2 regions of the Alcanivorax sp. HI0044 genome follow, and region 2 is predicted to be linked to the other one. Evidence: predicted binding sites of a transcription regulator. Region 2 holds the regulator's gene; the other holds the start of a gene.
The links. Region 2 encodes FNR, which switches genes on or off when oxygen is low (the NO sensors DNR and NnrR bind a similar motif). Its sites were predicted from a motif close to TTGATNTANATCAA; they were not measured.
Positions count from the first base shown of each region.

Region 1: a site for FNR is predicted at 3,722-3,735, ahead of ccoM (cytochrome c oxidase subunit CcoM). Genes of this name have one in related genera too.

Region 1 covers NZ_LWEZ01000225.1:30,186-40,446, forward strand. Annotated here, with positions in the region: gene A3730_RS02865 (FUSC family protein) at 1-1,965, shown strand, start outside; gene A3730_RS02870 (aldehyde dehydrogenase family protein) at 2,087-3,688, shown strand; gene ccoM (cytochrome c oxidase subunit CcoM) at 3,791-3,919, shown strand; gene A3730_RS02875 (hypothetical protein) at 3,973-4,284, opposite strand; gene A3730_RS02880 (Dyp-type peroxidase) at 4,309-5,175, opposite strand; gene plsB (glycerol-3-phosphate 1-O-acyltransferase PlsB) at 5,369-7,870, shown strand; gene A3730_RS02890 (class I SAM-dependent methyltransferase) at 8,011-8,754, opposite strand; gene A3730_RS02895 (undecaprenyl-diphosphate phosphatase) at 8,751-9,548, opposite strand; gene A3730_RS02900 (thioesterase family protein) at 9,658-10,092, opposite strand; gene tsaB (tRNA (adenosine(37)-N6)-threonylcarbamoyltransferase complex dimerization subunit type 1 TsaB) at 10,089-10,261, opposite strand, start outside.
Region 2 covers NZ_LWEZ01001184.1:9,035-19,295, reverse strand. Annotated here, with positions in the region: gene corA (magnesium/cobalt transporter CorA) at 1-857, shown strand, start outside; gene A3730_RS15785 (MBL fold metallo-hydrolase) at 896-1,732, opposite strand; gene A3730_RS15780 (hypothetical protein) at 1,806-2,288, opposite strand; gene yaaA (peroxide stress protein YaaA) at 2,363-3,148, shown strand; gene A3730_RS15770 (hypothetical protein) at 3,183-3,488, opposite strand; gene A3730_RS15765 (universal stress protein) at 3,510-4,442, opposite strand; gene fnr (fumarate/nitrate reduction transcriptional regulator Fnr) at 4,439-5,194, opposite strand; gene hemN (oxygen-independent coproporphyrinogen III oxidase) at 5,230-6,603, opposite strand; gene A3730_RS15750 (sulfite exporter TauE/SafE family protein) at 6,677-7,459, opposite strand; gene ccoS (cbb3-type cytochrome oxidase assembly protein CcoS) at 7,449-7,700, opposite strand; gene A3730_RS15740 (heavy metal translocating P-type ATPase) at 7,679-10,045, opposite strand; gene A3730_RS15735 (FixH family protein) at 10,042-10,261, opposite strand, start outside.

The DNA of each region.
Region 1 (10,261 bases), on a different contig from region 2:
TGGGCGCTTATTTCTGCGGTGTTTCTGCAGGTCCGGCCGGAAACCGGCCTGGTGATTGAAAAGGGCCTGTGCCAGATCGGCGGCACACTGGTGGGCGGCGCCATGGGTCTGTTGATCCTGGCCACCTTGCTGCCCTACCCGTTCATGGCACTGTTGGCCCTGACCCTGTGGATCGGCCTCAATGCGGCGGCTTCTGCCTGGGTACGGCAAGCCAATTTCATTTATGGCTTTGCCATGGCCGGCATCACTGCAACGCTGATTGTGGTGATCTCCATCGCCAACCCCACCACGACCTCCAGCGTTGGCATTTTTCATGTGGCCAATGCCCGTGTTAGCGAAATTATTGTCGGCGCGGTTTGCGCAACCCTGGTCAGCAACCTGCTGTGGCCTGCCCGCGTCAGCCACCTGCTGCAGAAGCACGCCCGTGGCGCCCTCAACCAAACCCTTGCCTACCTGGAACTGGAACTCAATCCGGCAGGCACCCACTCCCAGCGCCACATTCAGGTAGACACCCTGCTGCAAAGCATTTTCCCGCTGAGTGATGACAGCAGCGCCGTCCTCTACGAAGGCGCCCAGGGCCCGGGAAGGGCCCGCGCTGCCACCGTTATCTGCCACAAGACCCTGTCGTTGATCGCCCGCATCCGGGTCATCGGCCGCCTGATGCGCAACCACAGTGACTTGCTGACACCCGCCCTGCAGGACATGCTCGAATCGCTGCGCCAATCCTTCAAACGCATGCGCGAAACCCAGTCCGCCGAAGACGCCATGGAAGAAGTACAGCGTCTGCGCCAGCAATTACGAACCGCCAGCGGCGAACAGGACGACGACGCCTCCCCGCTGCAACGACGCTTTTTCCAGGTCGCCCTGAACCTGACCGCCGACATTATTCTCGCTCTGGAAGCCAACCGCGCCCTGCATTTCAGCAAGGACATGCAACTGCGCCCGCAGGGTCTCAAACCCTACCGTGACCTGCAGATCGCCGCCGCCGTGGGGATTCGCAGCGCCCTGGTATTCATGATTGCTGCCGGACTGTGGATCGGCACAGCCAGCCCCATGGCCATCATGTTGATGATCATGCCGGTGATCTTCACCATCCTGTTTGCCCGCCTGCCCGAACCGGATGTGGTGCTGCGCCGGGCCACCATCACCTCAGTGCTCGCGGCACCCGTTGCCCTGTTTTTCACCCTGCCCCTGCTGGCCCTGAGCAACGGTGACTTTCCGTTACTGATCCTGATTCTTGGCGCACCGCTGTTCGTGGCGCTACTGGCCATCAGCAATCCGACCACCCTGGCCTACGGCCTGGGGTTCTGCACTCCGTACATCATCCTGGTGCAGCCCGGTAACGCCATGGATTTTGATGTGGCCCGCGTAGCCAGCAACGGCCTGGCCATTACCGGTGGTATCTTTATCGCCTACATGATGTTCAGGCTGATTACGCCCCCCAATGGCCCGGGCCTGCGCCGGCGGCTGATTCGCGGTACCGCCCAGGACCTGGCGATGATTGGCCATCATCGCCACCGTATTAACGAAGAAGGCTTCAACGCCCGCATGGCAGATCGTCTTCGCTGGCTCACTATCTGTGACAAGGCCCTGCCCGAAGAACGCCGTCACTTTACCGATCTGGGGCTGACCGGCCTCAACCTGGGCCAGGTTTCCCTATGGGTACAAGGACGTATCAATACCCAGTCGTCCCCCGCACTGCAAGACAGCGCAGCACGGTGGCAGCAGTCCCTGGCGGATGCCTACCAGGCCTGCGCCCGAGGGCATTGCGATGACCGTTTTCGCGCCGACTCCGAACGCCTGAAAACCGCCATGGCCGAGGCCGGCAACATGGAGCAGCGGAACCAGGAACTGATTGCCGGGGCCGTGGAACGCATCGCCCTGACCTTCGAGCGGATGGCCGCGCGCCTCGCCGGGACCGCAGAGCTGGATGCCCCAGCTGCGAACACGTCAGGTAGCCGCTAGCCGGAGCGCCCTAAATTCCTGTCGACAGGCCCTAGCCAGCGTGTTTACTCTATGTTTCCCTAACGCCCCGAATAGCCTGCGGGCCGCCCACTGCGGCCTGCCGTGATGGAGTCCCCTTCACATGACTGCACAAGAAAAGCTGACCGCCAAGGTGGTGGTCGATACCAACCCCGCCACTGGCACCGCCGTCGCCGAACTGAGCGAAACCAACCTGGACGCCTTGCCTCAAATGCTGGCCAAGGCCCGCGAGGCACAAGCCATCTGGGCGGCCAAATCCTTCAAGGAACGGGCTCGCCATATTCAGATGATGCGCAGCTACATCGTCGATCGTGCGGATGATCTGGCGCGCACCGTCAGCGAAAGCAACGGCAAAACCCTCACCGATGCCCTGGCCACCGAAGTGTTGCCCTGTGCCCTGGCCTGCAAGTGGTATGCAAAAAACGCCGAGCATTACCTGAAAGAGCGTAACCGCCCTGCTGGCAGCATCCTGTTCTTCAACAAGCGCACCCACATGCTGCGCGTGCCACTGGGCGTGGTGGGCATCATCAGCCCCTGGAACTACCCCTTGTCGATTCCCTTCGGCGAAATCGTCATGGCCCTGATGGCCGGCAATGGCGTGATGCTGAAAGTGGCCGCCGCCACTCCGGCGGTAGGCCGCGCCATCGAACAAATCGTCGCGGCCGGCGAACTTCCCCAAGGCCTGTTCCAACACATCGTCGGCTCTGGTTCCAAAGTGGCCACCGGTTTTTTCGATAACGGCATCGACAAGCTGTTCTTCACCGGCTCGGTACCTGCGGGCAAAACGTTGATGGCCCAGGCCGCGCAAACGCTGACACCGGTTTCCCTGGAGCTGGGCGGCAATGACCCCATGCTGGTGCTGGAAGACGCGGATCTGGAGCGTGCCACCAACGGCGCCGCCTGGGCCGGCTACCAGAATGCTGGGCAAAGCTGTGGCGGCGTGGAACGCGTCTATGTGGTGGATGCGGTGTACGACCAATTCGTGGACTTGCTGGCCAAGAAGACTCGCCAACTGCGCCACGGCATCGGCTGCAACAGTTTTGATGTGGATATCGGCAGCCTGACCACGGCCGGTCAGCTGCGCACCGTGCAGCAACACGTGGAAGATGCGTTGGCCAAAGGCGCCCGCATCGAAGCCCAGTCACGCCCGGTGGGCAATGTGGAAAACGGCTTCTTCTTCCCCGCCACCCTGCTCACCCAGGTCACCGACGACATGCTTACCATGTGCGATGAAACCTTTGGCCCGTTGATCGCAGTACAACGTGTGGCCAATGAAGAAGAGGCCATTCGCAAAGCCAACGATTCGCATCTGGCGCTGACCTCCTCGGTGTGGACCAAAGACAACAAACGCGGCCGAGCCATTGCCGCCCGGTTGCAATCCGGGGTTACCACCGTAAACGATCATCTTTACAGCCACGGCCTGTCCGAAACCCCCTGGGGTGGCGGGAAGGAATCCGGCATTGGCCGCACCCATGGCCCGGAAGGGCTGGAAGAAATGACGCAGGCGAAAGTGGTGAACTGGGATATTCTGCCGTCCAAACGCAATATTTTCTGGTACCCGTTTGATCAAGCCACCTACAACGGCATCAAGAACGCCCTGCTGTTCGTTTTCCCGTCCAGCGTTGGCCAGTGGCTCGGCGCCTCATTGAAGCTCACGCCCTTCCTGGTGAAGAAAATGTTCACCGGCTGGAAAACCGGCGACTAGGTCTGTGTCGCTACCGGCTTCCGGTGGCAAATGTTGACCTGCATCATCACTATCCTCCCGGAACCTGTCATGCTACCGAGACAGGCTCCGGGAGGATTTTTTATGTATATGGACAGCGTGGTTCTGGCAGGAATCGCCGTGATTGCCGGCATTCTGGTCTTTGCGGGCAGTTTTGCCCTGTTTATCTGGCTGGATTCCGGCGACGACGACACACAGAACGGGAAAGACTGACGCCAGGCACCCTGCTCGTCATACGCTTTCGCTTTGTAGCGCTCGGCAGGGACTCAGCAGGGATAGTCTGGCGATTGCAGGCAGCGCTCGCGCAACTGCTCCGGTGTACTTGCCGAGGGTTCCTGTCGACGATTGCCACCCTGGCAGATGACTTCCAGCTCCCCTTTTTCCGGGGCCGCCCGCTCGATGGTATACCCCACCCCACCACAGGCCCGCTGCGCCGCATTAAGGCATTCGCTCCACTGCGGGCAAAACACACCAAACTGCCCCGGATAGGACTGCACCACCTGGGTGCCACCGGTTTCACACCCTGCCAGCAGCGCCAACAAACAGGCCAGCGAAGGACCAGAAACACAGCTCTTCATGGTACGCCCCCAATATACGCTGAATCAGAGCGCATCCAGCCAATCCTGGGACGGGGCATACCACCAGGAGCCCATCACCGGCCGGGTAAATTCCAGCAACCGATCTTTCACTGAGTCATCCGCAATGCCATACATGCGTCGCAGCAGAAAATCATAACGGTCCAGCTCGCAACAAAACGCCAGGAAATACAGGCCATGCTGGCCGCTGTCACCGTAAGGGACCGACCGCCGCCACATTTTCTGCGCTACACCATCCCGGTCGACATCGACGCGTCCTACGTGGGCATCTGCGGGCATGCGCTCATCATCGAACTCCACGGCGTCTTCCTTGGTCCGGCCAAACACATTTTCCTGCTCACTGACCGGTAACCGGTTGAACTTGCCCAGGTCATGAATCCATTTCTGGGTCAGCACCCAACTACCGCCCGCGCCGGGGTGCGGCTCAGCGATAAAAGTCGCCTGTTCCGCCTTTTCCCCGGTGGGGTTGCCGATGCCATCCACAAAACCGGTCAAATCGCGCATGTCGTGGTACACAAAGGCGGTTAGCTCAAGCTGGGTCGCGAGCAGGTCACCCACCGCCTGGCGTACCAGCATGCTGGTATCGAACAGGTCTCCCGCCTCCCGGGCCTGCACCCACACCCACAAATCCCCCTGGGTGGCCGGAATGTGCCCCTCCAAAGAAAAAGGCGGAAAACTGAAGCGCGAATCAAAGCAGGCCCAGAGATCTGGCCCGAAACCCAGTAAAACCGGCGTCTTTTCACTCTTCAGCGCAACCAGATCACGCAGGGCCTGGCGCAATGACTCGGTCTTGTGGCCACTGCCAAGACTGAACTCGAAAAACCCATGATGGGCATAACTGCGGTCAAAAATACCGGATTGCGGTGTCGACACCGGAGGCTCCTTCACTCTGTCCATGGCGGGGAATAATTCCCACAATTATAGCAGGTCGAATCAGCGCCGGCCCCTGCCATACGCTCGTTGTCGTCCAGTCGCAGCAATTTTGAAACAAATTGAAATATCCGCTGGTGTTCCAGGCTCAGGGCTTTCGATACACTTGGCTCACATTCGTTAACTGTATCCGACTATGACACCTTGGCTTGGCCTGGATCGACTAGGCTTCTTCCTCATACGCGTATTTTTACGCCTGTGCACCCGCGCCAATGCGCTCCCTTCGGATCCCAAGGAACTGCAGCTTGCTGCCAATACTCCGGTGGTCTATGTACTCAGCGACCGCTCTGCTGCCGACGCAGCCGTGGCGGACCAGACCGCCCGGCAGCTGGGGCTCTCTTCTGCCCTGCGCGGCCTGACACTGGGAAAAACCCACCTCAACCACAGTTATTTTCAGCTTTACCGCCGCCAACTGGGTAACCGCCGTCAGCGCCGGGCGGTGTCCCCTCCCCGGCTGGAAAAACTGGTTGCAGCCCTGCGTGCCAACCCGGAAGCCGATGTACAGCTTGTGCCCGTCTCCGTGTTCTGGGGGCGCCGCCCGGAAAAAGAAAACTCCATGTGGCGCATCCTGTTTTCGGATAACTGGTCTCCGGCCGGGTTTATCAAGAAATTCTTCATCATCATCACCCAGGGCCGCCAACTATACGTGCAGTTCAGCCGCCCCATGTCCCTGCGCACCCTGGTTGACCAGTGCCAGAAAGACGACCAGGCCGTGCGCAAGGCATCGCGCATCCTGCGGGTGCACTTTCGCCGTCAGCAGGAAGCGGCCATCGGCCCCGACCTGTCACACCGGCGCACCCTGACCAATACCGTGGTCGATTCCATACCGGTGCGAGAAGTGATTCGCGCTGAAGCGAAGCGTCAGGACGTCAGTGAAGAAAAGCTGGAAGCCAAGGCTCGCGGTTACGCCATGGAAATTGCGGCCGACTACTCCCACACCGTAATCCGAACCCTGGAGCTGTTTCTGAACTGGGTGTGGAACCGGCTGTATGGCGGCATTCGCCTCTACAACATGGACAACCTGACCAAGGTGGCCGGCGATCACGAAATTATCTACGTGCCCTGCCATCGCAGCCACATTGACTACCTGCTGCTGTCCTTCGTGATGTTTCGCAACGGCCTGGTACCACCGCATATTGCCGCCGGCATCAACCTGAACCTGCCCATTGTGGGCACTATTCTGCGTCGCGGCGGCGCCTTCTTCATGCGCCGCAGCTTCCGTGACAACCCCCTGTACGCCGCCGTATTCAGCGAATACCTGCACACCATTACAGCACGTGGCTTTTCCATCGAATATTTTGTGGAAGGCGGGCGTAGCCGCAGCGGCCGTATGCTCAAACCCCGTACCGGCATGCTCGCCATGACCGTACGCAGCTTCCTGCGTGATTCACGCAAGCCAATCGCGTTTGTGCCCGTCTATGTGGGCTACGAAAAAGTGATTGAGGCCGGCTCATACATCGGTGAATTGCACGGCAAGAAAAAGCAGAAGGAATCCGTGGGCGGATTGATGAAATCACTCTCCGTGCTACGTAGCCACTTTGGCCAGGTGCACCTGAACTTCGGTGAACCGATCAAGCTGGTGGACTATCTGGACGGCCATAACCCGAAATGGCGCAATGAAACCGTGGCCCCCGGTGACAATCCACCCTGGTTCAAACATGCGGTGGAAGAACTGGGACAAGAGGTGGTCGAATCCATCAATGCTGCCGCTGTGGCGAACCCGGTCAATCTGCTCAGCCTGGCGTTGCTGGCCTCTCCCAAGCACACCATGGATATTGCCCAGCTTCGTCAGCAACTGGACCTGTATATTTCCCTGCTCAAACAAGCGCCTTACAGTGACAACGCGGCACTAGCCAACGATGACGCCAGTGCCATTATTGAGTACGGCCTGGAGCACGACTTCCTGGAACGTATTGAACACAAGCTGGGCGACGTGGTTACCACCGATGAAAAAACCGCCCTGCAAATGGCGTACGTGCGCAACAACAGTCTGCACCTGTTCATTCTGCCGGGCCTGATCTGCTCGCTGGTAATGAATGCACGATCCATCAGCATGGATGTACTGCAAAGCATGGTGCGTCTGCTCTATCCTTTCCTGCGTAACGAGTACTTCCTGCACTGGCAGGATGACGAGGAACTGGCAGCTGCCGTCAATAATATCGTCACCGTCCTGCAGCAGGAACAACTGATCGGCCGTGAAAATGACTGCCTGCACGGTGCCGCGATTCATACCCACGAATCCGACATGCTGGACCATCTTGGCCAGACCGTAATGCCCTCTTTGGAGCGTTACTACCTGACCATCCGGCTGCTGGTGCAATATGGGTCCGGCATGCTTACCGCCGAACAGCTAGGGGAACTGGCCCACCAGACAGCCCAGCGCCTTTCTTTGCTGTACGAATTCAACTCTCCGGAATTCTTCGACAAGGTAGTGCTGAAGAACTTTATCGCCCAGCTCTACACCACCGGCCTGGTCACCCCCGGCGGCAGCGGCGCACTGGAATTCAGTGAGAAACTGGAAGCACTGGATGACGAGGCTAACCGTATTCTCAGCCCCGATATCAGTGACGCCATTCGGCGTGTCACCCGGGTAAGCAATTTAGGCAACCTGCTTACCGCCTCTTCTGACGGCTCCTGATCATGCCGGCCACCGCCAACGGTGGCCAGTATAAACGCCGGCACCGCCGCCCCTCTCTTATCAAGATACCCGGGAATAAAGCCAGGGTATTAGCGAACCGGTCGTGGGGACGTGATTACTGAGAGGAGTAGTGAGCTGGCTCAGGTGCACGTATAGATATCGAAGCGCACCGCCTTGCCTTTCTGGCTGAACGACGGCTCGATGTCAGCCAGATAGCTCGCCTTTACCGGGCGTTTTACGACGACACGGGCGGGGGAAAGGGAGCGGGCCCAGTCCAGTAGCTGCTCCTCTTCAGCCTTGTCCGGATAGGGACAAAGCCGCTGCAACCACTGCAAGTCTTTCTTTACCGCAGCACTTTTTTCCCGAGCTGGAAACATGGGATCCAGATACACAGCGTGGAGAGCCCGCGGCTCAGTAGTTCTGCTGTCCTCGCACGCCAGCAACTGCATGTTGGCAACCAGGCCGGCTGGCGCTCTTTGCAGGCCATCCGCAAGCATGGCATGAAGAATCGGCGAACGTTCCGCCAGCAACACCTGAAACCCTGCCTGCGCCATCAGCGCGGCATCACGACCGAGACCAGCGGTGGCATCGAGCACCCGGATCCGCTCGTCTTTGGGCTTGCCCAGCGCCTTGATCAGGCGCTCGTGCCGCACCCGCTCAGTCGTTAGCCGGTAGCCCTGCTTTCCGTCACAGAAGCTAACCGCCAGCGGCGTTTCCTTACCCTGCGGACGCCACAGGCTCAGGCACGCATTATGCCAGCCCAGCACCAGTTCGAGCGAGCGAGCACAGGCCTGCGCTTCGTTTTCCACCGGCGCACCCGGCAAGCCTGACGGGCAACCGGGTAACAGACCGAGCACAGTGTCCAGAGAGCCACTCAGGGTCATGCCAGCCAGAACAACAGGGCCACGCCCAGAATCAGCCGATAGATGACAAACGGCAGCATGCCGATGCGCTCCAGCAGGCGAATGAAGAACACAATCGTCAGGTAAGCCGTCACCGCGCTAACCACGACACCCAGGGCCATCATCGCCCAGTCCACCGCGATTTGTTGTTCGATCAGATCTTTGGTTTTCAGCAGCCCCGCGCCCAGAATCACCGGTATGGACAGCAAAAAGGAAAAACGCGCCGCGTCTTCACGGCGATACCCCAATGCCAGCGCCGCGGTAATGGTGATGCCGCTACGCGAGGTGCCTGGGATCAACGCCAGCGCCTGGGCCAGGCCGATAAAAATGGCGCCGGCAATACCCAACCGGGCCAGCGAAAACGCCCGCTTGCCGAAGGCATCAGATGCCCATAACAGAGCCCCGAATACCAACGTAGTGATGGCAATCACCAGCGCCGAGCGCAATTCCTGCTCAATAAAATCATCACCAAGAAAACCGAACGCCACAGCCGGAATGGTGGCCAGCACCACCAGTAACCCCAGCTTCAGGTCATCATTCATTTGCCGCTGCTGCACCGCCACGCCAGCGCCGCCTACCATGGCCACCAGATCACGGCGGTAATACACCATCACCGCCAGCAAGGTGCCCAAATGCACCGCCACATCAAAAGCCAGCCCCTGATCGGGCCAGCCCAAAATCTGTGATGGAAGAATCAAGTGGGCGGAACTGGAGATAGGGAGGAACTCGGTGAGCCCCTGTATCAGGGCCAAAACCAGAGCCTGAAACCAATCCATGGAATATCCTTATTAAATGAAACGTCAGTGACGAGTCACTAGTTGCGAGGAGCGAACATCAAAACCGGTTTGGTTTTCGAAACTCGCTCCTCGTCACTCGTAACGTTTTCTATTCGTCAGCGGTAATCTGATAACCCTTCAGGAACTCCGGGGGCATACGCCGCGGCTTGCCGGAATCCAGTGCCACACACACCCAACGGGTACGACCGCGCAGCAGGGTCAGGCCATCGGATTCACGCACAATCTGATAACGGCGGGTAATACTGATGCGCTCATCATTGTGAACGATCCAGGTGCCGATTTTCAGGTTTTCACCCTCAAAGGCCGGGGCCAGATAATCCACTTCGGTGTGGCGCGCCACCATGCCCCGGTTGAGCTTCTGATACAGGTCCCAGCCCAATCCCAGTTCGGTGGTGTGATGCCAGGCGATCTGCTCCATAAAGCGCAGGTACTCGGTGTTGTTCACATGCCCCATCACATCAATGGCTTCGGCTGGTACGGTCACCGTCAGCTCATGCACATTGGGAAGGTCCCAGTTGATCATCGTACAGCTCCCTGAATCACTTGGTCTCGCAAATAGACTGGCTGTGCCAGCTCCGCACTGACACCCTCTCCGCGTTCGAATGCTGATAATGCCAGTTGCGCCACCGCTTTCGCATGGGGATGGGCGTCAACAACGCAGTGGCTTGCGCCATAGGCCGCCACCAGCGCGT
Region 2 (10,261 bases):
ACCTGGTTGATGCCGAGGAAGACGAGCGGAACCTGGTCCAGCAATTTCTCCAGGCGGAACTGCCCGATTCCGACGACATGGAAGAAATTGAAGCCTCGGCCCGCTTTTTCAGTGATGAGCAGGGGCTCCACGTTCACTCCCTGTTCCTGTTCCAGTCGGAAGGTCGGGCCCGGACTTCCACGGTGGCCTTTGTGGTACAGGAAGGGCGGCTGCTCTCGTTCCGCGATTCCCGGTTGCCGGATTTCCGCTTGCTGCGCCTGCGTGTGCGGCGGGGCTGGGTCAAGGTATCGCAACCCCTGGACATCCTGCTGAGTATTCTCGACCAGAAAGTGGAAAATCTGGCGGATGCCCTGGAAGACGTGCACCGGGACCTGGAAAAAGTCGGCTATAGCGTGCTTGAAGAAGAAAACGGGGAGCTGGAAGAGGACATTGAACGCCTGGCACAGCTGGAAGATACCAACGGGAAAATCCGCCTGTGTCTGATGGATACCCAGCGATCCATCTCGTTTATTCAGCGCTATGTGCGATCGGACAAGGTGCGCCGGCGTACCTGTGCGGAAATCCAGCATGACCTGGATACCCTGCTGTCACACACGACTTTCCTGTTCGACAAGATCAACTTCCTGATGGATGCAGCCCAGGGCTTCATCAATATCCAGCAGAATCAGATCATCAAGATCTTTTCCATCGCGGCGGTGGTGTTCCTGCCGCCCACCATGATTGCCAGCATTTACGGAATGAACTTCGAGGTCATGCCGGAGCTGGATTTCCGCTTTGGGTACCCCATGGCCATTGGGCTGATGGTGCTGTCCGGCATGGCGCCGTACTGGTATTTCAAACGAAAGGGCTGGTTATAGCGGGTGGCCTGATCTTTGGTGAAAGGCGGCGTCGGGCGTCAGGATTGCAACGCCCAGCCACTCGCCGTTTCAGATGCCTTGCCTTCTGCGGCCAGCTTGATCAGATGAGCACTTAACGAAAGCTGTGCCACTCCGTGCAAAAAGGCTGGCACATCGTCATATACCGCCGTCACCAGTGTTGCCAATGGTTGCGCCGTTGCCGTCAGGCAGTCGACTACCTTGTCTTCTCGTTTCTGCCGGTGGGCCAGGGTTTGTGAAAGGGTGTCTTCCGGTTGGCTGATGACATCGCCATGACCTGGAGCCATCAGGGTAATGCCCCGATTTTGCAGTTTTCTCAGCGAAGCAAAGTACGCCTGCATGGAGCCAGAAGGGGGGGCGATCACTACCGTGGAGCCCTGGATCAAGTGGTCGCCGGTGAATAGCAAACCCTGTTCGCTCAGGTAGCAAAGATGGTTTCCCACATGGCCCGGGGTCTCAATGGCTGTCAGGCTGACACCGCCACAATTCACCGTATCGCCTTCAGTTAACAGGCGGTCCGCATGCCAGCTTTCATCCTGCAGCCCATCATCTGGCACAGAAGGTCCCAGGCAGCGAGCACCGGTGGCGGCCACCAGGGCCAGTGCGCCGGGAGAGTGATCGCGGTGAGTGTGAGTCACGATGACCTGAGTAATCGGCTTATCCAGCGCGCGTGCGGCCTGCAATAATGCCTGCAGGTGCTCTTGATCCTCCGGGCCGGGGTCAATAACGGTAAGGCTGTCCCTGCCAAACAAATAACTGTTGGTGCCTGGCCCGGTCATCATGCCCGGGTTGCGCGCCAGTACCCGCCAGGCGTGGTCGCCGATGGGGGTGAGCTGGCCGGGAATCAGTGATGCCATAATGACTCCTGGGAGTTTGGAAGCCGCATTGTGACGATTCATGTCAGATCATGCCAGCCCGGTCTTGCGTGCCTTATTCCGCTTCCGGGTAGGCCAGTTTTTCCACCACCCTCAGTTGCCAGCGATCCACCCGCGTTTTTTCCTCCGGGTGACGGCTGACAACCGCAAATTGATATTCACTGCCGCGGGGCAGATACATCTGCAGGGTAATGGGCTGCTGATAAATGACCTGACAATCATCCGCTGACCGGCAATGCAGCGCCTGTGCCTGCAGGGAGAGTGCGGCTATATCCTGCTTGCCTTCATTGCGAACCGTGCCGCTAAGCCGCACGCCGGATTCCGAGTCACGAATTTCCGAAAGGGCCAGTTCCACTCCCTTGGGTGGCAAATATACCTGATCATCCTTGCCGCCTTTCCAGACACCGATGGCCAGCACGATCAATCCGGCCAGCACCAGACTGGCGATCAGCAAAAACGGACGCCGGCCCCACTGCCAGCTCCCCCATAACAGGGCAGAGACCGCGATAACCACAGTTAATACAAGCAATAGGCGCATTTATCCTCCACAGATGCAGACCTGACCTATCCTGATTCATATAATCCCAGCAGGCATATGTAAAGGAGAAGGGCATGTTGATTGTTGTCTCGCCGGCAAAAACGCTGGATTACGAGAGTGAATTACCGGCACTGAAAGCCACGCAACCCCGCTTGCTTGACGATAGCGAGGTGCTGATTGAGCGTGCACGCCAGCTTTCGCCGGCAGATATCAGCAGCCTGATGGGTGTCAGTGACAAAATCGCCCATCTGAATGCAGAGCGTTTTTCCTTGTGGGCTCGCCCCTTCAACAAGAAAAATGCCCGCCCGGCGGCGTTTGCTTTCAAAGGCGATGTGTATACCGGCCTGGACATCGAATCGTTCACAGACAACCAGCTCAACGATGCCCAGTCGCGATTCCGCATGCTCTCCGGCTTGTATGGGGTGCTGCGCCCACTGGACCTGATGCAGCCTTATCGGCTGGAAATGGGCACACGACTGGATAACGTTCGCGGCAAGGATTTGTATGCCTTCTGGGGCAGCACCATTACCGACTTGCTGAACAAGGACATGAAGGCGGCCAAAACCGATACCCTGGTGAATCTGGCGTCCAACGAGTACTTCAAATCGGTGAAGAAGAAGGACGTTGCCGGCACCATCATTGAGCCCGTTTTTCAGGACGAAAAAAACGGCAAGTACAAGGTTATCAGTTTTTATGCCAAGAAGGCGCGCGGCCTGATGGCGGCCTGGATTATCAGAAAAGGATTGAAGGATCCGGGCAAGCTGAAACAATTTGATGTGGCGGGCTACCGCTATTGTCAGGCGGAATCCACAACATTGAAGCCGGTGTTTCGCAGGGCGCCTGACAGGCTTGGGCGATGACGCAGGCAGCGCCGGCGTCATCGTTTTCATGTGCTCAGTGCTTCTTGTTGTCTTCGAATTCACTCTTGGCGGCGAGAAAACCGGTTTTCAGACCATCCCAGGCGATTTCAAGCCCGGCTTTGATGTCATCCCAGGCGTCATCGCCATGGGATTCCAGCCGCTCCAGTTTTTCCTCGAACTCGCTGCGCCGGCCTTTCATTTCGTTGAGCTTTTCCCGGGCCTCATCGCGCCATTCATCACGCAAATCGTTCAGCCGTGCCGACAGCCGATCCAGCTGGTAGTCCCAATCCTCAAGCTGCTGACGGGCGCGGGCGGTAAAATCCTTTTTATCTGACATCATGGAGCCTCTCTAGTGTGAGTGTCATTGGTCATCGTCATTGTTGATCCAGGGCGACTGGAAGTCCTCCGGTTTGATCACCAGTACGTCCGCGTTAACGCGAGTAATCACGGACTCTGCCGTGGAGCCGAGCAGCAGCCGCTCTGGCAGGTTGCGGTGCACGGTACCCAGCACCAGCAGGTCTACGTCTTCCCTGTCGCAATAGCTGGCCAAGCTGTGGGCAATGGGGCCATTCAGGGTGATCAGCTGGCTTTTATCCAGCCCCTGGGCGGCCCCGAACTTAAAGAAATTATCGCGATGGAAGGCGCGCACTTTTTCCATGCTGCCGGTGTAGTCCGGAATAGCTTCGCCCGCTACCATAATCAGGCCTTCATCCATTTCATCGAGCACGTGGCAGGCGGTGAGCTCAGCACCAAGCAGAGCGGCCTGCTGACGCGCAGCTTCCAGCACCCGCACAGAGAGCCGGTCATCGGAGGCTTCCCCGGTGCCCGGATCCAGCGCGGCAAGAATGCGAGGGGAGGCATTCCACTCCCTGCTATGCACGCAAAGCACCGGGCAGGGCGCCTTGCGAATTAATTGCCAGTCCCTTGGGGTAAAGAGGTGGCGGCGAAGGGCACTGTCGTCGCTGGTATGTACCACCACCAGTGACGGAGTCAGCGCCAGTATGGCCTTGCGCAACCCATCCATGCTGTCTTTTTCCCAAAGAACACGGATCTCGCCTGCATCTTCACCCAGCAGTGCGGCGACGCGTTTGTGCCAGGCTTTACTGATCTGTTGCTGGGCCGCCTGCTGGCGTTCGGCATCCAGGCCAACGGCACGCACCATAGCGGAAGAATACGCATTGACGATGACTTGGAGCGGCGCCCCGGCCGCAGCCGCGATGCGCTGCGCTTTGTTCAGGGCGGGCTGGGCGGCCTTCAGATTACGGTCAAGAATCGCGACGACAGGTTTTGTCACTCTGTGAGCTCCAAAGCGGGATCGTGGTTCTGGCCGCACAGGCGGGCACGATCAAGAATTTCAATATCGCGGCCGGTAACGCGAAGCCATTGCTGTTGCTGGAAACGGGTAAAAATACGGCTTACGGTTTCCACGGCCATGCCGAGGTAATTGGCGATGTCGTAGCGGGACATGGGCAGGCGAAAACAATGATCGCTCAGCCCGCGGCGCTGGTGCCTGGCAGACAGTGACAGCAACAGGGAGGCTACACGGTCATCCGCACTTTTCTTGCCAAGCAGCATGTGCAACTCCCGATCCGCCCGAATTTCATTGCTCATCAAACGGAAGAAATGATGTTGCAGAGAGGGAATCTGCTGGGACAGCGTTTCGAGTTGCGAGAAGGGAATCTCGCACACCGTGGCGGTCTCCAGGGCTTTGGCATTGGAAACATGGTGCGCGGTACTGATGCCATCCATGCCCAGTACCTCGCCGGGCAGGTAAAACCCGGTGACCTGTTCCTCTCCGTCATCGCTGACCACATAGGTTTTCAGGGCGCCAGAGCGCACGGCATATACAGAATCAAATCCGTCGGTGGCGCGAAACAGGTGCTCGCCGCGTTTCAGTGGGCGGCCTCGGTGGATAATACGGTCCAGCTGGTCCAGTTGTGCCGGGGCCACTGCCAGGGGCAGGCAAATGGGGCTGAGGCTGCAGTCGTTGCAGGAAACATGATGAGACACGGTCAGACTCCGGTTGATCGCTGCGTAAAGCGTCACTCTTAGAGTATAGAGTGAAAATAGTAGAATAAAGGTCAAATAATCCGGCTAAACCGGGTTTGCTGCTGTTTCCGGGTGTAGCGGTCAAAGGGCATCACCAGAGCCCGGCTAACCAGGCGACCGCTGTCGGTGATATGCAGCCGATCCTTTTCCATGGCCACTAATCCCTGCGCCTCAAATGCCACCCATTCAGACAGGGCATCCGCAAAATAATCCGGGAAATCAATCCCCCAGGTTTCGCTGAATACGGACATGTCCACGGACAGGTCGCACAGTAACTGAATAATCAGCGCCCGACGGATCTGGTCGTCGCGATTGAGAATGAAGCCTTTTTCAATCGGCAGACGGCGCTGCGACAAGTCGCGGCCCCAGCCATCCAGCGTCTTGTGGTTCTGGACATATAAATTGCCGAGCTGGCTGATCGCACTCACGCCGAGCCCCAAAAGGTCTGCGTCGCCATGCAGGGTGTAGCCCTGGAAATTGCGATGCAGCAGGCCGTTTTTCTGTGCCACGGACAGGCTGTCGTTTTCCAGCGCAAAATGGTCCATGCCGATATATCGGTAGCCTTGCTCCTGAAGCATTTTTCCGGCACGGGTCAGCATGCCGAGCTTCTCTTCCGGGCCGGGCAGGGCTTGCTCCTGGATCTGACGCTGAACCTTGAACCGTGAAGGCAGGTGGGCATAGTTGTACAAGGAGATACGATCTGGCCGAAGTGGCAGCAGCCGCTCCAGCGTGCGTGCCAGACTCGATTCAGACTGCCAGGGCAGGCCGTAAATCAGATCGGTATTGATAGAGCGAAAACCAAAGTCACGGCTCCATGCCATGGTATCGCGGATCAGCTCATAGGGCTGGACACGATTGACCGCTTTCTGCACACGCGGATCCAGATCCTGCACACCCAGGCTGACGCGATTAAAACCGAGCCCACGCAGCAATCCCAGCCGGGATTGATCCACGGTGCGCGGATCGATCTCTATGGCATAGTCACTGCGTTCGTCATCGCGCAAATTGAAGTGGCGAGCCAGGTCGTATACCAGCTCGGTGAGCTGTCCGTCATCGAGAAAGGTGGGGGTTCCGCCGCCCCAGTGCATCTGTGTCACCGGCCGTCGCTTGTCGACTCGCGTGGCCTTGCGTTTGATTTCGCGTTTCAACAGTTGCAGATACTCCGCCCCTCGCGCCTTGTTGGCAGTGACAATGCGATTGCAGGCACAGTAATAGCAGACGCTGTCACAGAAAGGGATGTGCATGTATAGCGACAAAGGCCGGCGAGCCACATTGCCTTCATCCAGTGCCAGCCAGAAGTCTTCTTCACTGATGTCGTCGTGAAAACTGGTGGCCGGCGGATACGATGTGTAGCGCGGGCCGGGGCCGCCGTACTGCCGAATGAGTGATGTATTCCAGCGAATCATGGACGCCTCCTGCGGCCGCACATCAGTGTGAGGCTGATTATCCTCCTGCCGGCGCGGCGCTATTTGATCCAGATCAAGGGTGGGCGTGATGCTGGTGCGTATTGTGCCTTTGTACATCATGTTCGGCGGCAGAATGAGAGGGCATGGCGTGTGCACCATGGCTATGCTGCATCATGCTCATGGCTTGCCAGAAGAACACCAGCGCGAGACACAAGGTGAGGACGCCGGCCAGAACGGGCCAGGCGCCGCGGCGAAAACGCTGTAGTTGCGACGCCAGCACCCCGGTGGTTGCGACTGGCACCACCGTAATGACACCAAAGCAGAGCATAACCAACGCCCCCGCCAGGGCCGAACCTGCAGTGGCCGCTAGTGCCAAGGCGGTATAGATCAGTCCGCAGGGCAGAAACCCCCACAGCGCCCCCAGCCCCAGGGCTTTTGCCGGGTGGTCAACGGGCATCAACTTGCGGGTAACCGGTTGCAGTCGCCGCCACAGACGCTGACCAATTCTCTCCACGCGCTGAAGCAGTCCACCGCGGCCGAGCAGGTACGTGCTGAGCAACAACATCAACAGGCCGGACAGTATCAGCCCAACCGCCATGGAGGGGCCGGGAAGTTGTGCCAGGAAGGTGCCGCCAAGCAGGCCCGCCAATGCACCCAGGGCGCAGTAGGTGCCGACGCGGCCCAGCCCGAATAACAGCTGCCACCCCCACAGGGCCACCCCCTGACGCCGGGCTTCCGGGATGGAAAAGGTCAGCGCGCTGCTGATGCCTCCGCACATGCCAATGCAATGGACGGAGCCGGCACTGGCGATCAGGGCGGCACTGGCAATCAGGGAGGCAAGGGCTTCAATGGTCATCGCGAGGGCTCGATGGTGAATCCTGGGTGCTATCTGTTTTATCTGAACTGTCAGCGTGGTGCGGTTCTTTTGGCGCCTGTGTTCTAGCCTGCTTGCGCTGCTCCCTGTCTTCGAACACAACTCGCCAGGCCGCGTTATCCAGATCATCAAATTGATCCTTGCGCAGCGCCCAGAAGAGGGCAGCAATGGCTCCAGCCAGGAACAACAAGGCTAGCGGTATCAGCAGGAAGACAATTTCCATCGAGTCACCCGGGTGGCGTTGAATGTGACCAGAAGCGAGCTGGCTGACATGCCCAGCGCTGCGGCCCAGGGCGGCAGCAAACCACTGACAGCAAACGGGACGGCAAGGATATTGTAAAGCAATGCCCAGGCCAGATTTTGCCGGATGGTGCGCTGACAAAGCCGGGAAAGGCGAGGTAGGGCAGGAACCGCGTTGAGCGTGTCATGAAGTAGGAACAGTCCAGCCGCCCGCTGGGCCAGACTGGTCGCATTTCCAGTCGCAACGGAGACCGAGGCGGCGACCATGGCCTGGGCATCATTGATGCCGTCACCGATCATCATTTGCGGCGCACTGCTTTCCAGTTGCTCGAGCCATGCGGCTTTATCAGCAGGCTTTTGCTGGTAGCGCCGCTCACGGATTTCCAGCTGATCGGCGACTGCGTTCACCGCCTGGGCATTGTCACCACTGGCCAGTCGCGAGGTGATACCAAGGCCTGTCAGGGCTTTCACCACGGCGCTTGCCTCTGTGCGAACTGGGTCCTGCAGCCATACGTAAAGCCGTACTTCATTATCGCAAAGCAGCTGCAGGCAGGTTGTGCCGGGGCGCGCCTGATCCGGCGCACCGGTGATACGCCATGTATTACCCAGCAGCATGCCAGTGACTCCCGTATGGTCGGCATGAAGCGCCGTGACACCGGGGTGGCGGGAATATTGCTGAAAGGGCTTTGCCAGCGGGTGCGGATTATTCCACTCCAGTGCGGCGGCAATCGCCAACAGATCCTGCTCCGGCGTCGTGCTGTTGGCTGCCTTTGTATCGACAATACGAAACTGGCCAGCGGTGAGCGTGCCGGTTTTATCAAACAGCACACCTTTCACCGCGGTGCAGCGCAGAAGCTGCCGGGGTGAGGCAACCAGGATGCCTTCGCGCAATGCGGTGCCCAGTGTCGATGACAGGGTCAGGGGGACAGCAAGAGCCAGCGCGCAAGGGCAGGTCACCACCAGTACTGCCAGGGTATGTTCAAACGCCAGGGCAGCGCCGGCGGGCCAGTGCCAGATAAAGGTCGTTGCGGCCAGCAACAGAATGCCGCCGGTAAACAGCGGCGCGATGCGCTGCCAGTCCCTGACCACTTCCACGCGTTCGTGCTGGGCGTGCTCCACCTGCTCAGCGATTTTTGCCACCAGGCTGGAGGATGCAGGCCCCGAGGCTTCCAGCACGATATTGCCTTCCACCAGTCGGCTGCCGGCATGGACCGGATCATTAATGCCATGGCTTACCGGCAAAGGCTCGCCATTCAGTGCCGATTCGTCGAAAGCACCGCGGCCTTCGATAAGGATCCCATCCACCGGAATAATGTCACCCTGTATTAGCTGCAGGCGATCTCCTTTGGCCACCTGGCGGGCGCTGATCCAGTGCGCTATCTGCTGCCCATCAAGGCGGCGTACGGCCTGGGGCAGGGTATCGCTGACTCGCCGGTAAGCTTGCTGGATCGTCATGCGCTGACGCTGCTCCAACCAGCGACTGGCCAGCAAGAAGAACACAAACATGGCAGCGGAATCGAAATAGACGTGCCTGCCTCCGGTGGCCATCATCACCAGGCTGCCGGCCCAGGCCAGCAGCAGTGCCAGTGCGATGGGCGCATCCATGGTCAGGCGTGCCTGCTTGAGGCCGCGCCAGGCTCCCTGGAAAAACGGCAAACCGGAGTAGAACACCACCGGCGTGGCCACGGCGAAACTGGCCAGCCGGAACACCCATTCGTAAAGCGCGTCTTTGCCGTCGAACACGCCGATATACAGGGCGGTGGAGTACATCATGGCCTGCATGGCGCCCAGCCCGGCCAGTGCCAACCGGCCCAGCAATTGCTTATGCGCACGTTGTTCGTCGGTCCGGGCGCGAGGGTCGCCGGGCAGAGTCACCGTGTAGCCCAGTGCCTGAATCCGTTGTACGGTCTGGCTGGCCTCAGCTTGGCCGCTGTAGTCCACGGTCAGTGTCATGCTGGCCAGGTTGACGCTGCTGCGCCGCACGCCGGGCTGTTGGCTCACCGTTTTTTCGATCAACCAGCTGCAGGCGGCACAGGTTAGCCCACCCAGCTGCAGTTTCAGGCGTTGGCCATCAGCAAGGCTGGTGAGGTGCGGGGCGATCAATTCCGGCACAGAAAAAAGCGCGCAATCCAGCGCTTGGCGCTGATCGTCAGGCTGTGGCGCGGCATCCTGGCGCATCTGGTAGTAGTCATCCAGGCCCAAGCCATAAATGGTTTCTATGGCGGCGGCGCATCCCGGGCAGCAGGCATCACGGGGGCCGTCAGGCGTTTGCGCGGGGAAGGCGCCGGCGGGAGCCGGGTTACTGCAATGCCAGCAGGCAGAAGTCATGGTGTGGCGGTTTTCCCCAGGATCAGGTTGTCGCCTTGCGCCATGACAGTCTGATGCAGGCGCCAGTGATCGCCGGAGGCGGTCACCGTGGCGGCACGGCGACCATCATGGGGCAGGGTGCCGTCGCTGCGGTACAGGGCGCCTTCAATATGTTCCAGGGCAAGGGTGACATCCCGTTCCGGGAGCGTCGGGTGGCGCAGGGAGACGTTCAGGGTG